One region of the Exiguobacterium sp. s130 genome, then DNA from elsewhere that is predicted to be linked to it. Evidence: riboswitches for the same ligand, from Rfam matches in the RefSeq annotation. Region 1 holds a riboswitch; each other region holds the start of a gene.
The links. Region 1 has a riboswitch for thiamine pyrophosphate ahead of HZS85_RS10875 (3-oxoacyl-ACP reductase). Riboswitches for the same ligand answer to the same signal wherever they lie in the genome.

Region 1 (6,105 bases):
AGCGTTGGTTGCAGAATCATGACAATGATTGGATATTATGCAAAACGGATTGACTTTGTTCTTAAAAAAGTAGATAAATAGAAACTGTATTGGTAAATGCGACTAGTATCGCAAGAGGTTTATGAAAAAGCAAAGTCGGCTATATATAGAGGTTGAACTCACAGAAAAAACAGGGATCAATCTTGAAGGGTGAAGGGGAGTAATGACAGATGCTGTATACGGTAACATCGACATTACCACCAAAACACGGTGGTAGAACGAAGTCGTTATTGAGTCGAATCGCCCTCATGGAACAAGAACTTGGCGCGGGTTCAACAATCGTTACGACGAACTACAATGCCAACTACATGGAAGTCTACGAATTGTTCCGAACAGAAGAGAAGGTCGGTCCGAAAGTACAATTTGAAAATATCTACGATTGGCTATCAGATTACAAATTGTTAAGTATTCCAACGACTCGTTTTCGTAACAAACCGATCATCAAAGAAACGGAGCGCGAAATCGAAGGATTGAAAAGCGTCGAGAAAAAAAACAGTGACGCCGTTCGTTATTATGATGAGGAAGATGAGTATGTCCTCTACCGTAAATTTTACCCTGAAACGCAAGTCGTCGAATTCGAGGATTTCATGACGAACGCTTCCCGTAAAAAAGTCGAGCGCTGGGAATATAACGTCTACGGTCAATTGCACCGGAAGACGATTTATTCGCCGGTCCATCATGGAAAGATGATGGAAGAGCTATATGATTCGGAAGGCAATGTCTATTGTAAGAAGTTCTACAATGAAATGGCGCGCCCGAAGCTCATCTTGATTCAGTTATACCGCAACGGCAGAATGTACAAAGCGTTCAAAAAAGAGAAGGACTTATTTGAGTATTACTTCAATCGATTGTTTAAAGACGGTGATGTCTTGTTCGTCGATGCGCGTTTACTGGACCGCTCGATTCTCAACATCAAAGCAGATGTCAAACGAATCATGGTCATCCACAACTCACACTTGGATGGTACGACCGTCAAAGGATCATATACGACGATGTTCTCGGAATCCGATAAAGTGACACGTTTCATCAGTCTGACGAATCACCAAAAAGAAGACATCCTGGAGCGGTATAATATCCCGGAAGAGAAGATTTCCATCATTCCGCACTTCATCGTCCCAGAACAAACGCAACGACGCGAACAGGTCAAGGATCAATTTTGTTTCATCGGTCGATTCGGTTTGCAAAAACAGATGGATCATTTGATCAAGAGTTATGCGATCTTCAAACAATCCGGTCACGCGACGAAGCTTGTGCTCTACGGCATGGACGAACAAGGGCAACTGGCGATGATGGAGAGTTTGATCGAGGAACTCGGCTTACAGGACGATATTGAAATCCACGGCTTCACGTCGAATCCGGCAGAAGTGTTCCGGGAATCGAAAGCCTCACTGTTGACGAGCGAATTTGAAGGATTTGGACTGACGGTCATGGAAAGTATCAATGTCGGCTGTCCGGTCATTTCTTATGACGTCAAATACGGACCACGCGAAATCATCGCCCACGGCGAGAACGGCTACCTCGTTCCAGCGAACGACATGGAAGCTTTTGCTGCCGCGATGGTGCAACTCGTCGAACGACCATTTGCGCGCGTCGAGACGAAGCCATCGCTGTACCTCGAGACGGCTGTAAAGAACTACGGACGATTACTAGAAGAATTAAGCAACTAAACCTACTACTTGAACGATGAAGAGGATGAACGTTATGATGAAAATCACGAAAGCCATTATCCCAGCAGCAGGACTCGGGACACGTTTCTTGCCTGCGACAAAAGCAATGCCAAAAGAAATGTTACCGATTCTCGATAAACCGACGATCCAGTATATCGTCGAAGAAGCGGCAAAAGCCGGCATCGAAGATATCATCATCGTCACAGGTAAACACAAACGGGCCATCGAAGATCATTTCGATAACCAAAAAGAACTCGAGATCACGCTCGAGAACTCTGGGAAGACGGAATTACTCGAGAAGGTTCAATTCTCGACGAACCTCGCGAACATCTTCTATGTCCGCCAAAAAGAACAAAAAGGTCTCGGTCACGCCATTTTGACGGCAAAACAATTCATCGGGAACGAACCGTTCGCAGTCTTACTCGGGGACGATATCGTCGAGTCGGATGATCCCGCAATCAAACAATTGATGGACGTCTACGAGCAGACGGAAAAATCAGTCATCGGTGTACAAGAAGTCCGTCCCGAAGATACGCATCGTTACGGCATCATCGATCCTGTTTCACAAAACGGACGACTGTATGACGTGAAGAAATTCGTCGAAAAACCGGCTCCGGGCAAAGCACCATCGAACCTCGCGATCATGGGACGTTACGTGCTGACACCGGATATCTTTGATTATCTAGCGAATCAAGGAGAAGGGGCAGGCGGTGAGATTCAATTGACGGATGCGATTGAGCGATTGAATGCGGATAGCCAAGTCTATGCGTATGATTTCGAGGGTAACCGTTATGACGTCGGAGAGAAACTCGGTTTCGTCAAGACGACGATTGAATATGCGTTGAAAGATGCAGAGATGCGTGACGAGCTGAAAGCTTTCATCAAGACACTAGACATTTAACATGATGGACCACTCTGACATGATTCAGAGTGGTTTTTTTGTAATTCATGAAACCAATCCGTCTAGTCAAAACGTAGAAAAAAAGAGAAGAGAGGTGCTACATATGTTAACGTGGCTCGGTGTGAAGGCTGATAAAAAAGCAGAATGACAATTTTTCACAGGTGTCGAAAAGAAAACAATCTTCCTGATCTTGCTTCTATCGCTTGTGATCTTGAAGGGTGTGAAGTGGGGAATGACAGCACTTATCCCAACGGCATTTTTCAGTGATCCGATCGTTTCCGTGTTACCAGGAGTGCTTGGCGTCCTAACAGCAGTCGTTTTCGTGCTTTTGGTAGAGCGCTCCCTACAGGATAAGTCGAGTGAAAAGTAAGAGATACACGAAGGACCACCTGAAGTTAGTCGATTCAGACTGAAGACAAAGTGCAATTTTTCTCAAATAGAGTGCGTATACTTTAAGACGAAAAAAATTAAATATAAACTGAAGAGAGAAGACGACATACTTACTACTTAATGGCCCCCATAAGATGATTACGCAAGATAAGCTTTATACATTGCAAATATTAATGATTCGGACTACTAGATCACGTAATTGATCAGAAATATCGAATCGCTCGTATATTAAGACATCATTAAAGAAAGAAAAAATGATAATCAGTATTGCCTAGTATAAGATATGACCGTAACAAAGTAATCCGAATCAGATAATAATCCTATTTTTACGCTCGATCTTTAAAGAAATACTATTAACGAATCGCTTTCATCATCATTGACAGGTGTTCACAAGACTACTAAAGTGAAGGTAACTTAAATAGAATCACTAGGGGTGTTATTAAACTGAGATGAGTAGCTACTCAAACCCTTTGAACCTGAACTAGGTCGTACTAGCGTAGGAAAGTGTAAACTCTGATGAACAAGCGGAGGCGATGATGTCGCTCTTTGCTATGTGTTTATTTAGACGTGCGCAACTTTCCTTTTGGAGAGTTGCGTTTTTTGTTTACTACTTCGCTATTTAAGTTGCAAAAATGGATGAGGGAGTGGACAAGAATGAGCAGAACAGTATTAGTGACAGGAAGTAGCCGAGGACTTGGGGCGACGATTGCAAGGGTGTTAGTGAACAACGGATTTAAAGTGGTGATTAATTACTATAAAAGCAAAGAGGCGGCTGAAAAGCTTGTGAGCGAACTAGGAGCAGAGAATGCACTTGCCTTGTATGCCGATGTTACGAAGCGGGAAGATGTTGAGAGCATGATGCAATCCGCAACAGCACATTACGGTCAAATCGATGTTGTCGTCAATAATGCATTAGTAGATTTTAAATTTGATCCGGTTGCTCAAAAATCGTTCATCGATTTAGAGTGGGAAGATTATCAAAAGCAACTGGATGGAACGCTAAAAGCTGCTTTTCACACCATCCAAAGTGTTTTACCACAATTTATGGAACGAAAGAGCGGTAGTATCATCAGCATTGGAACAAACCTCTATCAAAACCCCGTCGTTCCTTATCATGAATACACAACAGCAAAAGCAGGTCTGATTGGTTTCACACGTAACCTGGCCGCAGAACTAGGTCAATACGGTATAAACGTGAATGTCGTCTCCGGTGGGTTATTGAAAGTCACAGATGCGAGTGCTGTGACAACCCCTGAAGTATTTAATCTTATTGCCCAATCGACCCCGTTGAAAAAAGTGACGAGCCCAGAAGAAGTGGCTCAACTGGTTGCCTTTTTGGCATCAGAAGCAGCATCTGGGATTACCGGTCAAAACGTAACAGTCGATGGTGGGTTAACGATGAATTAAAGCAGGCGTTTTAAAAATTCTCAGCTTGTAAGAGAAGGGATTCGTGAACAGAAGATGACGAACAGAAATCAGTTAAATATCGGCGTTTTGTTATATGGATGTGGTCATCATCAAGCCGCATGGTTAATGCCTGATTCTGCAATTGAAGAAATCGGAGAGAGCCGCTATTATCAGCGTTTGTCTCAAATAGCGGAAGCTGGATGTTTAGATGCAGTATTTTTTGCGGATAATCAATCTTTTCCGGCTACCAATGCAACTGATTTACCTGCCTTTTGGTTGGATCCATTAATTAATCTAACGGCTATTTCTCAAGTGACGGATCATATAGGATTAGTCTCTACGATATCGAGCACGTTCTCCAATCCGTATACAGTAGCAAGGCAACTTCTAAGCCTTGATCACGTAACGAAGGGGAGGGTAGGCTGGAACTTAGTGACCTCGATGACAGATTGGGAAGCACTAAACCACGGAATGTATGCACTTCCACCGAGGGAAGAGCGGTATAAAAAGGCGGACGAATTCGTTACATTGATGGAGAAGCTATTTTTATCATGGGATCAAGCGGCTTTTCTTGCGAATCGATCAGATAACCAATTGATTGATCCTGAACGTATACAAGTTATCGATCATTCTGAAGCCTATTTCAGCGTAAAAGGTCCTTTGTCTACGCCGCGTAGTCCCCAAGGAAAGCCAGTAGCGATGCAAGCGGGGGGTTCTGAAGAAGGGATTGCCCTTGCAGCCAAACATGCGGATGCCGTATATTCTGTGTCATGGAATTTTAGACAAGCCCATGCTTTTCGTGAAAAACTCCATAAGAAAATTACACAAACTGAATCACCAGATCGAAAGATTAAGATATACCCAGGCTTAGTAACGTATGTTGGTAAAACAAGAGAAGAGGCACTAGCCAAAAAAGCCGAACTAGATGAAAAATTACCGGTTGAAAATGCGTTGAAACAATTGAGTTTCTTTCTGCAACAGGACTGCTCCACATGGGATCTCGAAGCAAAGATTCCGGCCTTACCATCGATCGAGGAATTTTCCGGACCCATCGGACGCTACCGAACGATTCTAGAGATTATCGAAGATACGGATCCGACGCTCAAAGAACTATTAGGCTATTTAGCAGCAGGAGGAGGACACCTGACATTGATTGGTACTCCGGAAGAAATTGTGGATCAGTTGGAGTTTTGGTTTAACGAGGGAGTAGCAGATGGCTTCAACTTGATGCCGCCGTCATTACCGTCAAGTTTAGAAGATTTTGTAGACATGATTGTTCCTGAATTACAAAAAAGAGGATTGTTTAAAGTGTCCTATCAAAGTACTACATTTAGAGAGCATCTAGGTTTAATCGATTAAATTAGATGAAAAATTTAGCTAAATTCCGAAAAGATTTTGAAGAAATCCTTGAAGACCCGAACACGAATCGGCGTGACTTTAGATTGACGAACTTGATGTCGGAAATGGATGGAACGATCCAAATCTCATTGCTTCAAAATCTCGAATGGGAAGCTCGGCATCCAGAAAAATTGAATTATATCGCGAAATCTCACAGACACGAGTATTATGAAATTTTAAAAGATATAACCCCACTTCATAAATTGTTAAAAAGTTATATTTGTAGTATGTTAATTACATTTTTTAAATTTAAAATGGTATATTTATGGTAAGGAGGGGTTATCATGTTAAAAAGAGTTACGT
Region 2 (6,105 bases), 150 kb from region 1:
AATGAACGAAACGGCGACACCGCGCTTCGCGACAGGTACGCCATCGCTTGCGACGACCATTGCGAGCGAGATCAAGACACCGGTCAGGATGGCTGTCAGGATGCGGGTGGCGAGCAATACTTCGTAACTTGGAGCAAAACTACTGGCAAGGTTCAGTAAGACCCAAACGAGTAACAGACGTAGAATCAGGCGACGCCGTTCCAAGTGACCGATCAGCGACATGACAATCGGTGTACCAATCGCAAAGGAGATGGCAAAGGCCGAGACGAGCGTACCGGCTGTTGCGATCGTGATATTAAGAGCTGAGGAGATTTCAGCGAGGATCCCGACGATGACGAATTCGCTTGTTCCGAGAACGAACGTCAGGAGCGACAACGTGGCGATCAACAGCCAATCGCGTCGACTTAAACGAGTAGTAGGTGACATGGATGATTCCTCAATTCTGGCGCTTGCGCGCGAAACTATGAGTAACAGGATAGCATGAAACGATTTCGTCGGGTATCGCAAAGCGAGAATTCGGGAAAAGAACCATTATTCGAAATAGCGTGTGAATTTCCAGGCTTGCTGTTTTTTGCGTATACTACAGAAGAAGACTACTGACAAAGGAGTGGAAACGATGCAAGCGACAGTGACATGGAACAAACAGATGGGGTTTAGTGGACAGACGGAATCAGGGCATCATCTTGCGATGGATGCAGCACCGGAGAACGGTGGCGAAAATCAAGCACCACGACCGACTGAACTGCTGCTACATGCCGTTGCCGGCTGTACTGGAATCGACATCGTCTCGATTTTAGAGAAGATGCGCTTGACGATCACTCATTTCGAAATGGATATCGAAGGGGAACGGGCAGAGGATCATCCGCGGCGTTTTACGTCGATCTCGATTCATTACCGGCTTGAAGGTGATCTCCCGGAAGATAAGGTCCGTCGCGCCATCTCGTTATCAAAAGATAAATATTGTTCGGTTTCGCAATCCTTGAACGCTGAGATTTCCGTCTATTATTCCATCAATGGTGTCCGGAGCGAGGATCCTTTGTGAAGAAAGTAGCACTGATCGGTTGCCTGTTGCTTGCAGGGTGTGCGCAGGAGACGACGGAACCAACGAAACCATCACAACCAGCAACGAAGCAACCGACGGAGGCGAAGAAATCAAAGCCTGAGCCGACAAAGGAAGAACAACAACAAGCACGATTAAAGCAGCAACTTGAAGCGATGTCGACGTCAGAAAAGATCGATCAATTGCTCTATATCGGAGTTGCCGGAACGGAACTTTCAGCAGCTGACCGGAAATTGTTGCAGACGCATGCGATCGGTGGGGTCTTACTGCTTGGTGGGAATATTACGTCAGAAGATCAACTCTTGACGTTCACGCGTGCCATTCAAGAAACGAACCAAAAACCGTATGTTTTCGTCGGGGTTGATGAAGAGGGCGGACGGGTCAGCCGGGTACCGGATCAACGATTACGTCTCCCGACGAGTCAACGGATGGCGCAAGGTGCAGATGCTGCAAAAATGGAAGATGTCGGACGTACGCTCGGTCACCTGTCACGATTTTATGGGTTCAACATGGACTTCGCACCGGTCCTTGACGTCAATAGCAATCCGAACAATCCAATCATCGGCGACCGTGCGTTAAGTGCTGATCCGAAGACCGTTGCGACTCTCGGTACGGCCCTGATGCACGGGATGCAAGAGACGGGAACGATTCCGGTCGTCAAACATTTTCCCGGTCACGGCAATACGAGTGTCGATTCCCATGTCGGTTTGCCGAAAGTGACAGCATCAAAGGAAGAACTGAAGCGAACGGAACTGTTACCGTTCCAAGAAGCGATTCAAGAGGGCGCCGAGATGGTGATGGTCGCCCATATTCTCTATCCCGCGTATGACGACCAAAATCCATCTTCGCTCTCGAAGCCGATCTTGACTGACCTCTTGCGTCAACAACTCGGATTCAAGGGTGTCATCATCACGGATGACCTTGTCATGGGGGCGATCACGAAACGATATGGTCTCGCGGAAGCGGCACGCCAGGCACTTGTCAATGGAGCTGATATGGCGATGTTTTCGGAAGCAGGTGCCTATCCGAAGGTCCACACCGAAGTGATGCAAGCCGTTAAAGACAAAACGCTGACGCCTGCGATGCTCGATGCTAAAGTGATGCGGATCTTAAAGCTGAAGCAGACCTATGCCGACAGCCAGAAGCAACAGCGACCGACGAAATCGGAGCTTATTCAGCAAGTGGAAGCGCTCAACTAGGACTAGCGAAGTAAAGCAACTCATGCTAGACTAATGGGGCAAGCCAATTAAACACGAAAAGACACTAGGGGAGTCTCCCAGCAGACTGAGACGGAAGTATCCGGACCCTTTGAACCTGATCTAGTTCGTACTAGCGGAGGGAAGTGGCTCGAAACCTTAGATATCCTTAGCGCTTTAGCGCATTTTCGGACCACTCCCTTCAACGTCGGGAGTGGTCCTTTTTCGTATGGAAAGGAAGAACATGATGCGTTTACATCTGATTTCGACGGGATCCATCAATCCACGCGATGGAGTGGAAACCTTTCAATCGCTTCAACCATATACGGATCAGCTTCATCTTCGAGAACCGAATTTGTCGGCAGCAGAATTGCTAGAACTGATTGACGCGCTCCTTGCGAAAGGGTATTCGCCTAATCAATTAACCGTTCATGACCGGGTCGACGTCGCCCATGTCGCTGGTATCGGTGTGCAGTTGACGCGACGATCCTTATGTGTCCGCGATGTTCGGCGACACTTTCCGGATCTCATCATCGGGAAATCCGTCCACTCTCTGGCAGAAGCACTTGCAGCAGAAGCGGAAGGAGCCGACCGACTGCTGTACGGTCATATTTATCCGACAGCGTCGAAACCAAACGTGCCACCGCGAGGGATCGACGCCTTGAAGCAAGTTGTCACCTTCACGACGAAACCAGTCATCGCAATCGGCGGGATCACTCCTGATCGCATTCCTGAAATCGCAGCGACCGGTGCAAGCGGAATCGCCGTCTTATCCGGTATTCTCGGTCAAGCGGACCCGCATGCTGCCATTCAGCGTTATCAGGGGGTACGGGTATGACAGATCACATCATCATCGGCGGTGGAGTCATCGGTTTGACGCTTGCTTACAGTCTCGCTTGTCAGAACGAATCCGTTCTTGTCCTTGATCGCGGAACATGCGGACAAGGGACGAGTCGGGCGGCTGCCGGGATGCTTGCGACGGACATCGAGCTGAGAGAAGAATTGCATACGCTTGCCGCTCGAAGTCGCCGTCTGTATCCGTTGCTCGCACGTCGCCTTGAGAACGAGACCGGGATCGATTGTGGCTACCGGAAACAACCATTTTTATTGAAACGAAATGGACAAGAATACTTATTTCCATCGGTCGGTCAAATCGATCCGCGACGACTGACGACTGCATTGATGCATGCCTTACGAAATCGTGGGGTACCAATCGAAGAACAGGTGGACGTCACGCGAATCGAGGAGAGTAATGATTTCATTAGGGTTGAGTCGAACATGGGAACGTGGACGGGACGAACGGTGACGGTTGCTGCCGGACGCGGGTCCCAAGCCTTGCTCGATACAGCTGGCATTTCGATTGCGACATATGGGGTCAAAGGGGAGTGTCTGGCGGTCCGTCTCGCAGGTCAGCCATTACGCTCGATCCTGTTTGATGACGCCGTCTACCTCGTACCGAAAGCGGACGGACGGATATTGATCGGTGCGACCGAACTACCGCACGACGAGACGATCGGTGTTAGTGTCGCAGGAGTCACGTCACTGCTTCAAGCAGCAGAGCGTCTCTATCCATCGATCCGTGATGCTGTCATCGAAGAAGTCTGGTCAGGCGTACGACCACAAACAGAGTCCGGCTTGCCATATATCGGAGTCGCTGATTCATCCCGGCGGATCTTTATAGCGACGGGGCATCATCGGCATGGCATATTACTCGCACCGGCGACAACGGAAGTCTTGGCAAACACATTACAGTTGACTCTAAAGGAGGAAGTCCGATGAACATTACGATTAACGGCAACGACCACACCATTGAACAGATTGAAACGATTGAGGATATGCTCACGCAACTTGGCTTAGGGGAAAAACTCGTCATCGTCGAACAGAACCGACAGATCATCGACCGCGGAGCTTACGATCAAACGGTCGTTCGGAACAATGACACATTCGAAATCGTTCATTTCGTAGGAGGAGGATAAAGATGTTGAAAATTGGAGAAAAGACATTCGAATCACGGTTATTACTTGGAACGGGGAAATATACGGATGCTACGGTACAGCAGGAGGCCATCGATGCGTCCGCTTCACAAATCTTGACGTTCGCTGTCCGGCGGCTCGATCTCTTCGACAAACAACAATCGAATTTCTTGGAGTCGCTTGATTTAACGAAGTACGATTTACTACCGAACACGGCTGGTGCGAAGACAGCGGAAGAAGCGGTCCGGCTAGCAAAGCTTGCGCGGGCATCCGGTATGTGTGACATGGTCAAGGTTGAAGTGATTGGGTGCGATAAGACATTACTACCTGACCCAATCGAGACGTTACGGGCTTCTGAAGAGTTACTCAAAGATGGGTTCATCGTCTTACCGTATACATCGGACGACGTCGTCCTTGCACGACGACTCGAGGAACTCGGCTGTCATGCCATCATGCCGGCTGCGTCACCGATCGGTTCCGGGCAAGGCATCCTCAATCCGCTCCACCTAAAGTTCATCATCGAGCAGACGTCGGTGCCTGTCATCGTCGACGCTGGCATCGGTTCTCCAACTGACGTCGCCTATGCAATGGAACTGGGAGCGGATGGTGTCTTATTGAACTCCGCTGTCGCCCATGCCCAAGATCCGGTCAAGATGGCGCACGCGATGCGACTAGCTGTCGAAGCAGGGCGCTTCGGCTACGAAGCGGGAAGAATCGAGAAGAAACAGTATGCAGTCGCGAGTAGTCCAACGAGTGGATTGATTCGATGACACGTTATTCACGTCAAACTCGATTTCGACCGATTGGAGAAGCAGGACAAGCACGCTTCGCAACAGCAAAGGTACTGATCATCGGGATGGGGGCACTCGGAACAGCATCGGCAGAACAACTCGTTCGCGCTGGTGTCGGCGTCGTCCGAATCGTCGACCGTGATTATGTCGAGTGGAGTAATCTACAACGGCAACAACTCTATACGGAGGATGATGCACGGCACAGCATACCGAAGGCGATTGCTGCAAAAGCGCGACTTGAAGCGATTAATTCGAAGGTGATGATCGAAGCACATGTATTAGATGTCGACCGGGCAGCGCTGACGTGGCTTCTCGATGATATTGATCTCATCATCGATGCGACGGATCATTTCGATATTCGTTTACTGATGAACGATATGGCATTGTTGCGCTCGATTCCGTGGATTTACGGTGGCTGCATCGGCAGTTACGGGATTACTTTCACTGTTCGCCCGGGAGAGACGCCATGTCTGCATTGTCTGCTCGATCAATTACCACGTGATCAGGAGACGTGTGATACGGCGGGAATCATCGGTCCAGCTGTTCAGATGGTCGCCTCTCTACAAGTGACGGAAGCGTTGAAGTGGTTGAGCGGGAAGACGGACGCGTTGCGGACACGTCTGCTTGCCTTTGACGTGTGGTCGAATACATTCCAACAAATCAACGTCCAGTCACTGAAGCAAACAGAGTGCCCCTCGTGCGGCATCGAGCCGTCTTATCCTTATTTATCGAATCAAACGGTGCGTTTCACGGCACTGTGCGGTCGCGATGCCGTTCAAATCCGGGGAGACGGGCAGCGGGATCTCGAACAATTAAAACAACGCCTCCAGCCGGTTGCGTCGATTTCCGCCCATAATCCATACTTGCTGGCGTTTACGACGGATGAGCATCGAATGGTCGCCTTTCGAGATGGTCGTGTCTTGATTCATGGCGAGGCGGATCTCGTTAAAGCAAAACGACTGTATCACGCCTATTTCGGATAAACGTTCATAAAACAGTAAAACTAATTTTAAAAATATATGTTTTAAATGTTTAAAAAACAGGTAAATAAGACTTCAGACATAAATCGGTCTACAGGTTTTGAA
Region 3 (6,105 bases), on a different contig from region 1:
AAGACGAATCCCCACCAATACGCCTAAACAAATACAGCCTATAATCAAGAATGTTTTCTTCATTTTCATCACCTTCCTAAAAAAACTTACCCTTTTTCATCTTTTTTCATAAGAAGGGTTGAAATTTTATGCATATGGGCGTACTCTTGCAGGCAGATACTCACAGAAGGAGGAGCATGAGGTCACTCATCATAATGCCATGACTACAACACACCCACAGAAAAAGAGAGTTGAAAAAATCAGTTTTTTAATCATAGGTACGCTGCTGTATTCCTTGTACATCAGCTTACTACTATCTCCAAATGATATCGGATCAGGTGGTATCATGGGGATCACGCTTGTCCTTCAAGAGCTTTTCCACACCCCAATCGGATTAACACAATTGCTCTTAAACATTCCCCTCTTCCTTTTAGGTTTCCGTTTCTTACGAAAGCGATTCATGTTCTTATCTGGCATCATTGTCGTTGCCTCTTCTTTTTTAATCGACTGGATTCCGACTCAGATCGTTCCCGAGTCATTGAACGATCCGCTTGTTGCCTCCATCTTTGCCGGTCTAGTCTCTGGTCTTGCGATGGCATTGATTTTCTTTGGTGGCGCATCGACAGGTGGACTCGATATTCTTGGAAAGTTTTTCTTTGCTCGTTTTCATAATTGGCCACTTCCTCGCATATTTCTGATACAAGATCTTGTCATCTATATCTTGGTATGGTGGGTCTTCGATTTGAAACACGTTATGTATGCTCTTATCATGAGCTTCGTTCGCGCCAAAGCTCTTCAAACGGTTTACAGTTTTTATTCCGCTTCTAAGCAATGTATCATTATTTGCGAAAAGGCGGATGAAATAAATGAAGTCATCACAAAAGAACTTGGTCGTGGTGTGACGATCCTTGATGCACGGGGAGGATACTCCAACCGAACGAAGAAAATGGTCTATGTCGTCGTTCAAAATAATGAAATCGTCCGTTTGCAAGAAATCGTTTCTTCTGTCGAACCTAACGCGTTCGTTACGTTCTCAGAAATCCATACTATTTTTGGGAATTATAAGGAACATTCGTATTCGTTTTAAACTCAAGCGCAGCCTAGCTGTGCTTTTTCTATTTCGTTTACTTTAAAACAGCTTCTCGTATTGCACCAGCTTTCCTGCTTTTTTATTCGGAATACTGATTTTTTTACTTTCTTCTCCCTATTCAAAAAATGGACAGGCTTCACTTTTTTTGCGATAGTAGTTAAGCTTATGACATGTCTATTTATTTAAAGGAATGATTGCATGCACTCACTTTGGCGTCAGCGTATTCTGCTGATCCTTTTGATCAGTTTATTCGCTTCTATCCCAATCATTTACGCCCTATCCGGTTATCGGACGATTGCAACGATAACAGAGCAAATGAAGGATCATGACATACCGTTAATCAATCAAGTGGACCAGTTGGTTGAACATAACCGAGATCGTGCCAATGCGGTGCGTGGTCTTTTATTGTATGAAGATAGTCGTTATCTCGAACAGTATTACTTTTCTACTTCTAAAATTCATGATTTACGAAACAGTCTAAATCAATCGTCGACCACGCCAGGAGCAATCAAGGATTTACTACGTCGCAATAATGTCTGGGAGTCCGAGATTGAACGAGTATTCGTCGTCTATGAGCGTCAGAGTCCAACGGCAGCAAAGCGCCTTGCCAAACAAACGACGCAAACGACACAAACGATTCTCGAGGACTTATCTCGTGTGAAAGATGATTTGTATAAGACACTTCAAGCAAAATTACAACAATCAGATACTTTAGTCGCTAGATATAAATGGATGTGTCTCAGTCTCTCTATTCTGTCCTTTTTATTAATTAGTGCGACAATCTTTTTTTCCCACCGGTTCGCACCTAACAAGTCAGACGAATCGTCCTTAGAGTAAACGAAAAGCGCAGCTTTGGCTGCGCTTTTCGTTTACTCTAAGAATTATTCAGATACTGCTTTTCCCTCTTGTACATGCTCCATCGCCATATGAACAAGCGACGACACATGATGGTCATCTAAAGAATAATACACGACTTTTCCATCTTTACGAAACTTGACGAGCCCTTGTTTTAACAGGGAGCGAAGATGATGAGATGCTGTCGCAATCGAGCAGTCGACAGAAGCAGAGACATCACAAACGCACAATTCCTCTTCGATCGTCAACGCATAAACGATTCGTAGTCGTGTCGCATCTGAAAGGATCTTAAATAATTTTCCGATTTCAAGCGTCGGAATCGTATCAACGACTTGTCCAATCTCAGACGCACGCTGTTCATCAATAGCAATCGTTTCACAACGGGGAATGTCCATGTCCGTCACCTCGTTTCTATTTCTATATTGCACCATGAGAAACAGGACATTTGCAAGTTCAGCGCATCCGCCTACGAATGAGCCAAAATACAACCCATCCCCCTACGTAATCACCGATATCCCAAACGATTCGATTTTGATCGACCGCACGTACACCGATATCGATGATCTTCGTACTCTCCAATCGATTCCTATAACGCTTACGTAATCGAGCAGGAATCGGGAGACGAAGCAGTATTCGATAATAGATGTCTAAGTGGGTGTGTCCCCAAATTTCTGTAGCGATCGAACTTGTCTTGATATACAACGGACGTTTGTAGCGTCTTTCATACTTTTCCTTCAGCAAGAGAGCCATTTCATAAGATACACGATTAGGACGCGGAAATAAAATTTTCCCCAAATGGTAGATCCCCCGATTATCTACGCGAATGATTTGTGGTTCCAATCGATACCGGATCCAATAGCCCCGAAAACGGATCGTCTGCCATTTCAATACAATCACCTCTGAACGGATTATACCCTGTTCTGAAGAGATTGATGCCATTCCCGTACAGCATCTGTCATATGTTGTGCAGCACGCCGTCGATCTTCTTTAGCAAAAATTTCCGAGATGACCGCATATCCTTCTAATGGGATAGGAAGAGAAGCGACATTCGTTGCCGTAATTCCGCCAATGCCAATTAAAGGTAAGCGCACGGCTTCGCGAATCGCTTGAAGCATCGTGTGTGACATCGAGTCGGCGTCTGCTTTCGATGACGTCGCAAATAGAGAACCTACACCTAAATAAGATGCTCCATCTCGTTCTGCTTCAATCGCTTGCGCGACGGTTGCTACCGATACGCCGATCACAGTGTTCGGTAAGAGACGTCGCGCTGCGGTTAGAGGAATATCTTCTTGTCCGATATGCAAACCAGCTCCGACAAGTAACGCAATATCAATTCGGTCATTGATAATCAAAGGAACATCATGACGATCCGTCAGTCTCTTTAACCGGACTGCCTGTTCGAAGAATTCCTTTCCCTGCGCTGTTTTTTCCCGTAATTGTATAATCGTTGCACCACCTAAAATCGCTTCTTCAACGACCGTTTCGATTGCAACTCCCGGATGATATCGACGATCTGTCACCGCATAAATGGAATAATCAATTGACATGTTCTACCACCTCCATCAAATCTTGCTCCGTCATCAGACTGATTGCATTGAACAACTCTCGTTTGAAATTACCTAGACCTTTTTCTGATGCTGCCTGTTCTCCTGCTTTTCCCATGATAAATGTTCCGTGGACTGCTGCCTCAAATGCAGAATATCCTGCACCAAGAAAACTCGCAATCAAAGAAGCTGTCATACACCCCGTACCTGTGACGTCTCCGAGACGCGGCGTACCTACTTGTAGTTCCACTTCGCGCATGCCATCCGTGATGTAGTCGATTGGACCTGTGACGACAATGACGGACTTTTGTTTACGAGCGAATGCACGAATGATTTCTCGATCCATGATCTCATCACTAGCAGCATCGACTCCTTTTGTTCGTCCATTCTCCCCAAGCAATGTCTTGATTTCTGAAGCATTTCCTTTAACGACCGTACATCCGAGTCTACTCAATTCTTTTGAAAAGGACGTACGCAATGATGTGGCTCCCGCTCCAACTGGATCAAGGATGATCGGAACGTTCAAGCGTCTCGCTTCGCTTGCGGCGAGTCGTTGAGTTGCTTGCATGTCTGCATCAATTGTTCCAATGTTCAAGACAAGAGCTTGCGCGCGTCGAACCATCTCTTCCACTTCGCGAATATCCTCCGCCATGACTGGAGATGCGCCAACGGCAAGTGTGACATTGGCGCAATCATTGATCGTGACTGTGTTCGTCAAATGATGAATGAGTGGTTTGTGTTTAAGAATGGTCGTAAACATGTGAATCCCTCCAAAGTGAATGAAAATGATGTGTCGGTCCAATCCCTTGTCCGAGAGCAAATCCATGACGAATCGCCTCTGTAACATACTTCTTGGCCTGACGTACACTGTCCGGTAAAGCTTCTCCAAGTGCCATCCGTGCCGCAATCGCTGCAGATAAGGTACAGCCTGTTCCGTGAGTATGTTGATTATCTAACCGATCTGATGTGAAACGGTATTCTTCTTGCCCGTCCCATAATAAATCCGTGGCAGCTCCCGGTAGATGTCCACCTTTTAACAAGACAGCTCCAGTCTCCATAGCCAACTGATGCATCGCAAGTCGCATCTCCTCTAGATTAGTAACTGATTGCCCTGTTAAGCGCTCTGCTTCCGGTAAATTTGGTGTGACGAGTGTCGCAAGTGGCAGTAACTCCGCGATTAGTGCTTCCTCTGCCTCCGTCCGCAATAGGGCATGCCCGCCTTTTGCGACCATGACAGGGTCTAGTATGATTGGAACTGTCTGTTTGCGAAGATGTGTTGCAATGACGTGAATCGTTTGTGCATTCGAGACCATACCGATTTTGATAGCATCCACACGAATATCTGAAAAGATTGAAGCTAATTGGGCATCAACGATTTCCGATGATAACTCTTCTACTGCTTGAACGCCCAGTGTATTTTGAGCCGTTACCGCTGTCAAAACACTCATCCCATAAACGCCCAATGCCGAAAATGTCTTTAAATCTGCCTGAATTCCAGCTCCACCACCGGAGTCAGATCCCGCAATCGTCAATACATGTTTCATATTTTTCTCACCTTTCCATCGAGCAATGTAAGGGAGTTGTTACCGACAAAAAAAGCGTCGACCGCTGTAAAAAAGCAGTCGACGCTATACGAAATCGTTATCCAACCACTTCGGTATCCGTTCGGCTCAACTTTCCTACGCTGGTATTATCCAGTTCAGGTAATAGGGTCGAAAACAGATTGGTTTTCCTCTCAGCCGGATTCCTCCAGCTCCCCTAGTTGCTCAAGTATTCATTTCGCCTTAACTGTAGCATAGCGGCAAGAAAAAAACGAGCCGAAGCTCGTTTTGAATTATAGATATGCTAATGGATTAACTGCATTCAGAGGAGAAGAGGCACTGTACTGATAGCCTCCGACATGTAGTTCGAAATGCAAGTGTGGTCCTGTTGAATTCCCAGTACTACCAAGTGTTCCAACTTGCTGACCTTGAGAAACTGTTTGTCCTGCATGAACAGATAACGAACTCATATGAGCGTAGACTGTCGTATAGACTTTCCCGTCAAGGAAGTGAGAAATCATGACGTGATTTCCATAAGGCCCACCACCTGAAGCTGTAATGACCGTTCCAGCTGCTGCTGCGACGATTGGTGAGCCGACCGAACCACTGAAATCGACACCATTATGGAACGTATAGCCGTTCGCACCGCTTGCTGGTCCAAACCCTTGTGATACGCCACCAGAAGATGGACGAACGAATTTCCCACCGCTCGAAACAACGGGTGAAGCAACTGAAGTAGGTGATTCTGAACTCTTACCTGCTTGTTTTGCTGCTTGAGCATTCGCTTTAGCGGCTTTTTCAGCTGCTGCTTTCTCGGCTGCTGCTCTTTCAGCCGCCACTTTAGCTGCTGCCTTCGCTGCCGCAATCGCACGTTCTTGAGCTTCAAGTGTCGCTTGTAGTTCTTTCGCGTCTAGAAGTTCTGTCGTAAACTTCGTCTTACCTTTTCTTAATTTTTTAAGCGTAGCACTGCGTTCTTTCATTTGAACTTTCAACGCTTTTTTTTGTTCGATTAATGTTTTCTTCTCTTCAACCTGCTCCGCCTTTTTTTCAACGAGCGCTTGTTTTGCTTCCGCTAGCTTTTGTTGGGTTGCGATGT
Region 4 (6,105 bases), on a different contig from region 1:
TTCTCGCCAGAACAAGCAAAAGGTAAATTTGCCGATGAGAAGTCGGATATCTATTCGCTTGGTGCTGTCTTATACGAACTTGTGACAGGACAAGTACCGTTCGAGGGTGATTCACCGGTTGCAATCGCTTTGAAGCATCTGCAAGATACACCGCGTCGTCCATCCGTCTTGAATCCGAAAGTGCCACAAGCGCTTGAGAACTGTATCATGCAGGCGCTCGCAAAAGCACCGCATGACCGTCAGCAGTCCGTCGCAGCCTTTAAGGCAGATATGGTGACGGCGTTGTCTGACGAACGAGCAAGTGAAGGCATCCGAGGTGCAGAAGAGGATGAGATGGAAAAGACGATGGTCTTATCACCTGTACAAGTGCCAGAAGAATCAAAAGCGGAACCGGACACACCTGTCGTCACGACCGTTCAACCGAAACCGTCAGAAAAGAAAAAGAAAAAACGCTGGTGGGTCATCCTATTATTACTGGTATTACTCGGTGGAGCGGCTACGACGTTTGCGATGTGGCCGGATCCTACCGTTACGGTACCGTCCGTCGTCAAAACGGATGGAGATGAAGCGGAAACGAAGCTTGAGAAACTTGGATTTGTTGTCGAGACGACAGAACGAAACAGTGATACGGTCGATGAGGGAGACGTCATCAGTCAGACACCGCGTGAAAACGCACAGGTCAAGAAGGGCTCGACAGTCAACTTGGTCGTCTCTACCGGAAGTGCTCCGGTCGAAGTACCGGATGTGACAGATGACGCTGAAAAAGAGGCGATTGAGACGTTAAAAGAGGCTGGATTCGCTAAAGTCGAGGTCGAACGTGAAAAGTCGGATGAAATCGAGCGAGGTAATGTGATCCGGCAATCGATCTCGGCTGGTACGGAGGTCATCGCGAAAGAACAAACGATTACGATCACCGTCTCGGAAGGAACATCTTCCTTCGAGTTGAAGGATTTGACGAACTTATCGAGTGACGAAGCAAAAGCCTACCTGGACGAAAAAGGGCTCGATGGAACGTTCGAGCAAGAATTTTCTAGCGACGTGAAACTCGATCAAGTTATCCGTCAATTCCCACAAGCAGGGACTCAAGTCGAACCGAACGACTCCGTGACGGTCTTCATCTCAAAAGGTGAGGAAGAAAAAACGTTGACAGCGACGTTCCCTGAAAAGGTCGTCTATGACGCAGTCAGCGAGAACGAGGACGAGGAACCACCGAAACAAGTCATCCGGATTGAGACGGAAGATGCGAAAGGGAAGCGGACCGTCATCGAAGAATCAATTGACCAAGATGAGACATTCGACGTGCCGGTGACGATTGATCCGGGAGAAGAAGGCAAGATTACGATTTATAAAGACGATACGGTGTATCGTTCAAAAACCATCACGTACAATCAAGCAAAAGACGCACAGTGAATGTGATGAAAAAGGAGTGCATAGGATGACGGAACAACGCATCGAAGAGAATCGAGAAGGAACGATCATACGCCTGCAGGGTGGCTTTTATGATGTCATGACACCAGAAGGAGAGGTCCGTTCACGGGCAAGAGGGAATTTCCGAAAACGCGGCATCAGTCCAGTTGTTGGAGACGAAGTCGTTCTTCATATCGAAAGTGAGACCGGGTATATTCTCGAAGTGAAGGAGCGGGACAACTTTTTAGTACGCCCGCCTGTCGCGAATATCGATCAAGCGTTGCTTGTCGTCTCGGCTGCAGAACCTGATTTTTCAGCGCACTTGCTCGATCGTTTCCTCGTCTTGATCGAAGCGAAGGAAATCCAACCCGTCATCCTGTTAACGAAGATGGACTTGCTTGATGATGTCAAAGGTCCTGCAGTTAGAGAGGCAATTGCCGCTTACCGGAAGATTGGATATACGGTCATCGAGACATCCAGTGAGACGTTGTCGGGTGTTGAGCAAGTCCGTCCGTTACTGGCCGGGAAAACGAGTGTTCTTGCCGGACAATCTGGAGTTGGGAAAAGTTCGCTCTTGAACGCACTTGAACCAACACTCGACTTAGAGACGAGTGCGATTTCGAAATCACTCGGACGTGGGCGGCATACGACACGACACGTCACGTTGATGCCACTTGCCGAAGGCTTGATTGCTGATACACCAGGTTTCTCGAACCTTGATTTTCCGTATGATATGGAAATCGAGGATGTACGGTGGAGTTTTCCTGAATTCGTGGCTGTACAGGACGAATGTAAGTATCGAGGATGTTTGCACTTGAATGAACCCGGATGTGCTGTCAAGGAAGCCGTCGAAGCACAAGAAATCATGTCCTCTCGTTATGAGAACTATGGTATGTTTATAGACGAAATCAAGAATCGAGCCCGGAGGTATTGAAGATGATTAAAATTGCACCATCTATCTTATCAGCAGATTTTGCGAATCTTGAGCGTGATGTCAAAGCAGTCGAGGCAGCAGGCGCGGACTATATCCATTTCGATGTCATGGATGGTCAGTTCGTACCGAATATCTCGTTTGGACTACCTGTGCTCAGCAGTTTACGTCAAAAGACGGATATGGTCCTTGATGTCCATTTAATGATTGACCAGCCAGAACGTTTCGTTGAAGATTTCGTTAAGGCAGGGGCAGATATCGTGACGTTCCACGTCGAAGCGACGAACCACGTCCACCGTGTTTTACAACAAATCAAGCTATCCGGTGCAAAAGCAGGGGTCGTCTTGAATCCTCACACGCCATTATCGACGATTGAACACGTCCTTGAGGATGTCGATATGGTCTTATTGATGACGGTCAATCCGGGCTTTGGTGGACAAGCCTTCATCGAGAATGTCATGCCAAAACTCGCATCACTTGCACAAATGAAAGCAGATCGTGATCTGACATTTGAAATCGAGATTGATGGTGGCGTCAACCCGGAAACAGCAAAACTTTGCATCGAAAACGGCGCGAACGTTCTTGTCGCGGGATCAGCAATCTACAATGCACCAGATTATGCGGAAGCGATCACTAGCATTCGTCAAGGGGCTGCCGTATAATAAGAACGAGAAAACGAAATATGATGACCGCAAGGGGTGTCGCTTGAAAAGCGGCTGAGAGGAGTCTTTTAGACTTTAACCCTTCGAACCTGTTCCGTTCAAACGGACGTAGGGATGTGGCGCACGCAGGCAGTACGGCGTTCGTCGTATTGCCTTTTTGCGTCCTCTCGTACAATGAAGGAGGAAATAGCATGAAACGGTTACAAATGATGATGGAAATTGCCATCTTCGCAAGTCTCGGGGTCGTCTTTGATTTACTGATTCCATTTAAAATGCCACAAGGCGGTTCAATCAGCTTAGCGATGTTACCGATCTTTGTCATGGCATTTCGCCACGGTGTCATCGGAGGTGTCGTCACAGGAGCGCTTGTTGGTACGATCCAACTGATGTTCGCCCCACAAGTCTTGACGATCGTCCAACCATTACTCGATTACACGATTGCATACGGTGTCGTCGGACTGAGCGGTCTGTTCGCCCGTCAGGTTAGACAAACTGCACGTAACGGACAAAAGAAACGTTTGATGGCGTTCGTTCTCCTTGCAACACTATTAGGCGCAGGACTCCGTTATATCTGTCATGTCATCAGCGGAATCGTGTTCTTCGCGAAATATGCAGAAGGTCCAGTCGTGCCATATTCATTAGTTTATAACGCGACATACATGGTACCATCTTATGTTTTATGCGGTGTCGTCGCGGGTCTCCTCTTTACAACTGCGCCACGTTTACTACGTTATTCAGCACGAGGCGTCTGAGATGCGGGCGATTCTCGTGTGCGCCGGTCCTCAAGAAGAAGTGCCTGATTTGCGGATGCTTTGTCAGTCTAGTGATTTCATCATTGGTGTCGATGGTGGTGTTCAGACTATTGAATTGTTTGGGCTGACATGCGACATGACGATCGGTGATTTTGATTCGCTTGGTTACGTACCTGAAGGAGCAATCGTTCATCCGGCTGAGAAAGATGAGACGGATCTCGAACTCGCCCTTCGTACAGTATCAGAGATGAAACGGTTTGATGATACTATCATCGTCGGAGCAACAGGTGGACGACTCGACATGACCGTTCAAAATGTGTATTTATTGAAGCAATACCCTGAAGCGCGACTCGTCACGAAACGGGAAGAGGTGCGATATTTGGCAGTAGGATCGTATGCAGTCGAAGCCGAAAGCTATCATTATCTTTCTTTCATTCCACTTGTGCCGTCAATCTTGAGTTTAGCTGGAGTCAAATATCCACTTGATATGCATCCTGTTCCGGTCGGAGGTTCCTTGACCGTCAGTAATGAATGGAGTACGTCAGAAGCGACAGTAGAGCTCCATCAAGGAGAACTATTGATGATGCGAACACTTAAGGAATAGAACAAGCATATGAAAAAAGGCCGTGGATGATACCGCGGCCTCTTTTCATATGGCATTATTCTTCGAGTTGGGAAGGGGCGACTCGAATGTCACTTTGAGCCGATAGGTGTTTTCCTTTAATGAACAGATGATAGCTTCCCCACATGACGAGGAAAAATGGAACACCGATGTATAAAGCAATTCGTTGATCCGCTTGAAACGCAAGACTGAAAAGGACAACGACATTAAGTGTCAACGATATCAACGGTAATGCTGGATAGAATGGCGTCTTGAACTTTAGTTCGGATAGATCATGTCCGTTTCGGATGAACTGACGGCGGAACGCAAGTTGCGAAGCGGAAATTGAAATCCAACCGACTTGAGCACCGAGTCCAGCTAAAGACAAGAGCCAGATAAAGACGGTATCCTCTGCGAAAAAAGCTGTCAGAAGAGATAACATCGCAAACATCATCGTAAAGAGTAAAGCGCGCATCGGCACACCACGGGCATTAACATAAGATAATTTCTTTGAAATCATCCCTTCTTGTGCCATTGCCCATAACATTCGGGTCGCGGCATACAATCCCGAGTTCCCGACGGATAATAGTGCTGTCAAGACGACGATGTTCATCAAGTCAGCGGCATACGGGATGCCGATCGCATCAAAGACCATGATGAATGGACTACTGACTCCGCCAGCCGTCTCATACGGAATCAATGCACCGACGATCGTGATCGATAAGACAAAGAAAATGAACGTGCGCCAAACTGTATTCCGGATAGCTTTTGGAATCGATTTTTCAGGCTTATCGGACTCCCCAGCCGCGACACCGATCAATTCGGTCCCCTGAAAAGCAAAGTTGACAGCAATCATCGTCGTCAAGACACCGAGAATTCCGTTCGGAAACCAACCGCTTGCCGTGAAGTTTGCAAACAATGAGGATGGACGATCTGCTTCCATCGGTAACCAGCTAAACCAAGCTGCGCCACCAAGAATGATGAAGAAAAGAATGGCGAGTACCTTTAAACTTGAGAACCAGAATTCCGCTTCCCCGAACGCTTTGGCGGAGACGGCGTTTAAACCGAATAACAAGACCGTAAAGACGGTACACCAGACAACGACCGGCACATTCGGAAACCAACGGTCCATCAAACTACCTGCAGCTGTGATTTCAAGTGCGACCGTCACAGCCCAGCCGAGCCAGTAAATCCAACCGACGGCAAAGCCGACCCCTGGTCCGATAAAGCGGGTCGTATAGGTCTGAAATGACCCCGAGACCGGCAGATAGACCGCTAATTCTCCAAGACATAACATCGTCAGATACATGATGGTCCCACCCACGATGTAACTGAGGACCGCCCCGAGAGGTCCTGCTTGTGAAATCGTTAATCCTGACCCTAAAAATAAGCCTGTTCCGATAATTCCACCGAGTGAAATCATGAACAGGTGTCGACTCGTCATCTCTCGTTTGAGTTGCATGATGACTTCCCCCAATTCTGACAAAATAAAGTACGTTCCTATTGTAAGCGTTTTCAATAAAAGCGACAATTAGTTTATGAGAAAAATAAATGAGGGCATAAAAAAACCGGAAGGGAAGATTCCCATCCGGTGGTTGCGCCTTATACGCGTTCGACTTTACCTGATTTAAGAGCTCGAGCTGAAACCCAAACCTTTTTTGGCTTACCGTCGACGAGGATACGTACTTTTTGTACGTTGACTCCCCAAGTACGTTTTGTTTTGTTCAATGCGTGTGAACGGTTGTTACCCGA

Region 2: another riboswitch for thiamine pyrophosphate. It lies ahead of HZS85_RS09995 (thiamine phosphate synthase); the one in region 1 lies ahead of HZS85_RS10875 (3-oxoacyl-ACP reductase).
Region 3: another riboswitch for thiamine pyrophosphate. It lies ahead of thiD (bifunctional hydroxymethylpyrimidine kinase/phosphomethylpyrimidine kinase); the one in region 1 lies ahead of HZS85_RS10875 (3-oxoacyl-ACP reductase).
Region 4: another riboswitch for thiamine pyrophosphate. It lies ahead of thiT (energy-coupled thiamine transporter ThiT); the one in region 1 lies ahead of HZS85_RS10875 (3-oxoacyl-ACP reductase).

The regions. Positions count from the first base shown of each region.
Region 1 is NZ_JACSNI010000003.1:605,321-611,425, forward strand. It holds gene HZS85_RS10860 (glycosyltransferase) at 210-1,706, shown strand; gene galU (UTP--glucose-1-phosphate uridylyltransferase GalU) at 1,741-2,607, shown strand; gene HZS85_RS10870 (hypothetical protein) at 2,840-2,977, shown strand; TPP riboswitch at 3,417-3,517, shown strand; gene HZS85_RS10875 (3-oxoacyl-ACP reductase) at 3,652-4,404, shown strand; gene HZS85_RS10880 (LLM class flavin-dependent oxidoreductase) at 4,459-5,763, shown strand; gene HZS85_RS10885 (hypothetical protein) at 6,087-6,105, shown strand, end outside.
Region 2 is NZ_JACSNI010000003.1:458,335-464,439, forward strand. It holds gene HZS85_RS09980 (MFS transporter) at 1-426, opposite strand, end outside; gene HZS85_RS09985 (OsmC family protein) at 617-1,042, shown strand; gene nagZ (beta-N-acetylhexosaminidase) at 1,039-2,259, shown strand; TPP riboswitch at 2,316-2,418, shown strand; gene HZS85_RS09995 (thiamine phosphate synthase) at 2,501-3,094, shown strand; gene HZS85_RS10000 (FAD-dependent oxidoreductase) at 3,091-4,035, shown strand; gene thiS (sulfur carrier protein ThiS) at 4,032-4,232, shown strand; gene HZS85_RS10010 (thiazole synthase) at 4,235-4,999, shown strand; gene HZS85_RS10015 (ThiF family adenylyltransferase) at 4,996-6,003, shown strand.
Region 3 is NZ_JACSNI010000005.1:101,534-107,638, reverse strand. It holds gene HZS85_RS13080 (hypothetical protein) at 1-63, opposite strand, end outside; gene HZS85_RS13075 (YitT family protein) at 200-1,066, shown strand; gene HZS85_RS13070 (CHASE3 domain-containing protein) at 1,268-1,906, shown strand; gene HZS85_RS13065 (ArsR/SmtB family transcription factor) at 1,951-2,319, opposite strand; gene HZS85_RS13060 (hypothetical protein) at 2,378-2,719, opposite strand; gene thiE (thiamine phosphate synthase) at 2,833-3,471, opposite strand; gene thiM (hydroxyethylthiazole kinase) at 3,461-4,228, opposite strand; gene thiD (bifunctional hydroxymethylpyrimidine kinase/phosphomethylpyrimidine kinase) at 4,209-5,012, opposite strand; TPP riboswitch at 5,128-5,238, opposite strand; gene HZS85_RS13040 (murein hydrolase activator EnvC family protein) at 5,303-6,105, opposite strand, start outside.
Region 4 is NZ_JACSNI010000002.1:572,108-578,212, reverse strand. It holds gene pknB (Stk1 family PASTA domain-containing Ser/Thr kinase) at 1-1,410, shown strand, start outside; gene rsgA (ribosome small subunit-dependent GTPase A) at 1,436-2,341, shown strand; gene rpe (ribulose-phosphate 3-epimerase) at 2,344-3,000, shown strand; TPP riboswitch at 3,023-3,132, shown strand; gene thiT (energy-coupled thiamine transporter ThiT) at 3,192-3,752, shown strand; gene HZS85_RS06910 (thiamine diphosphokinase) at 3,754-4,356, shown strand; gene HZS85_RS06905 (amino acid permease) at 4,412-5,815, opposite strand; gene rpmB (50S ribosomal protein L28) at 5,956-6,105, opposite strand, start outside.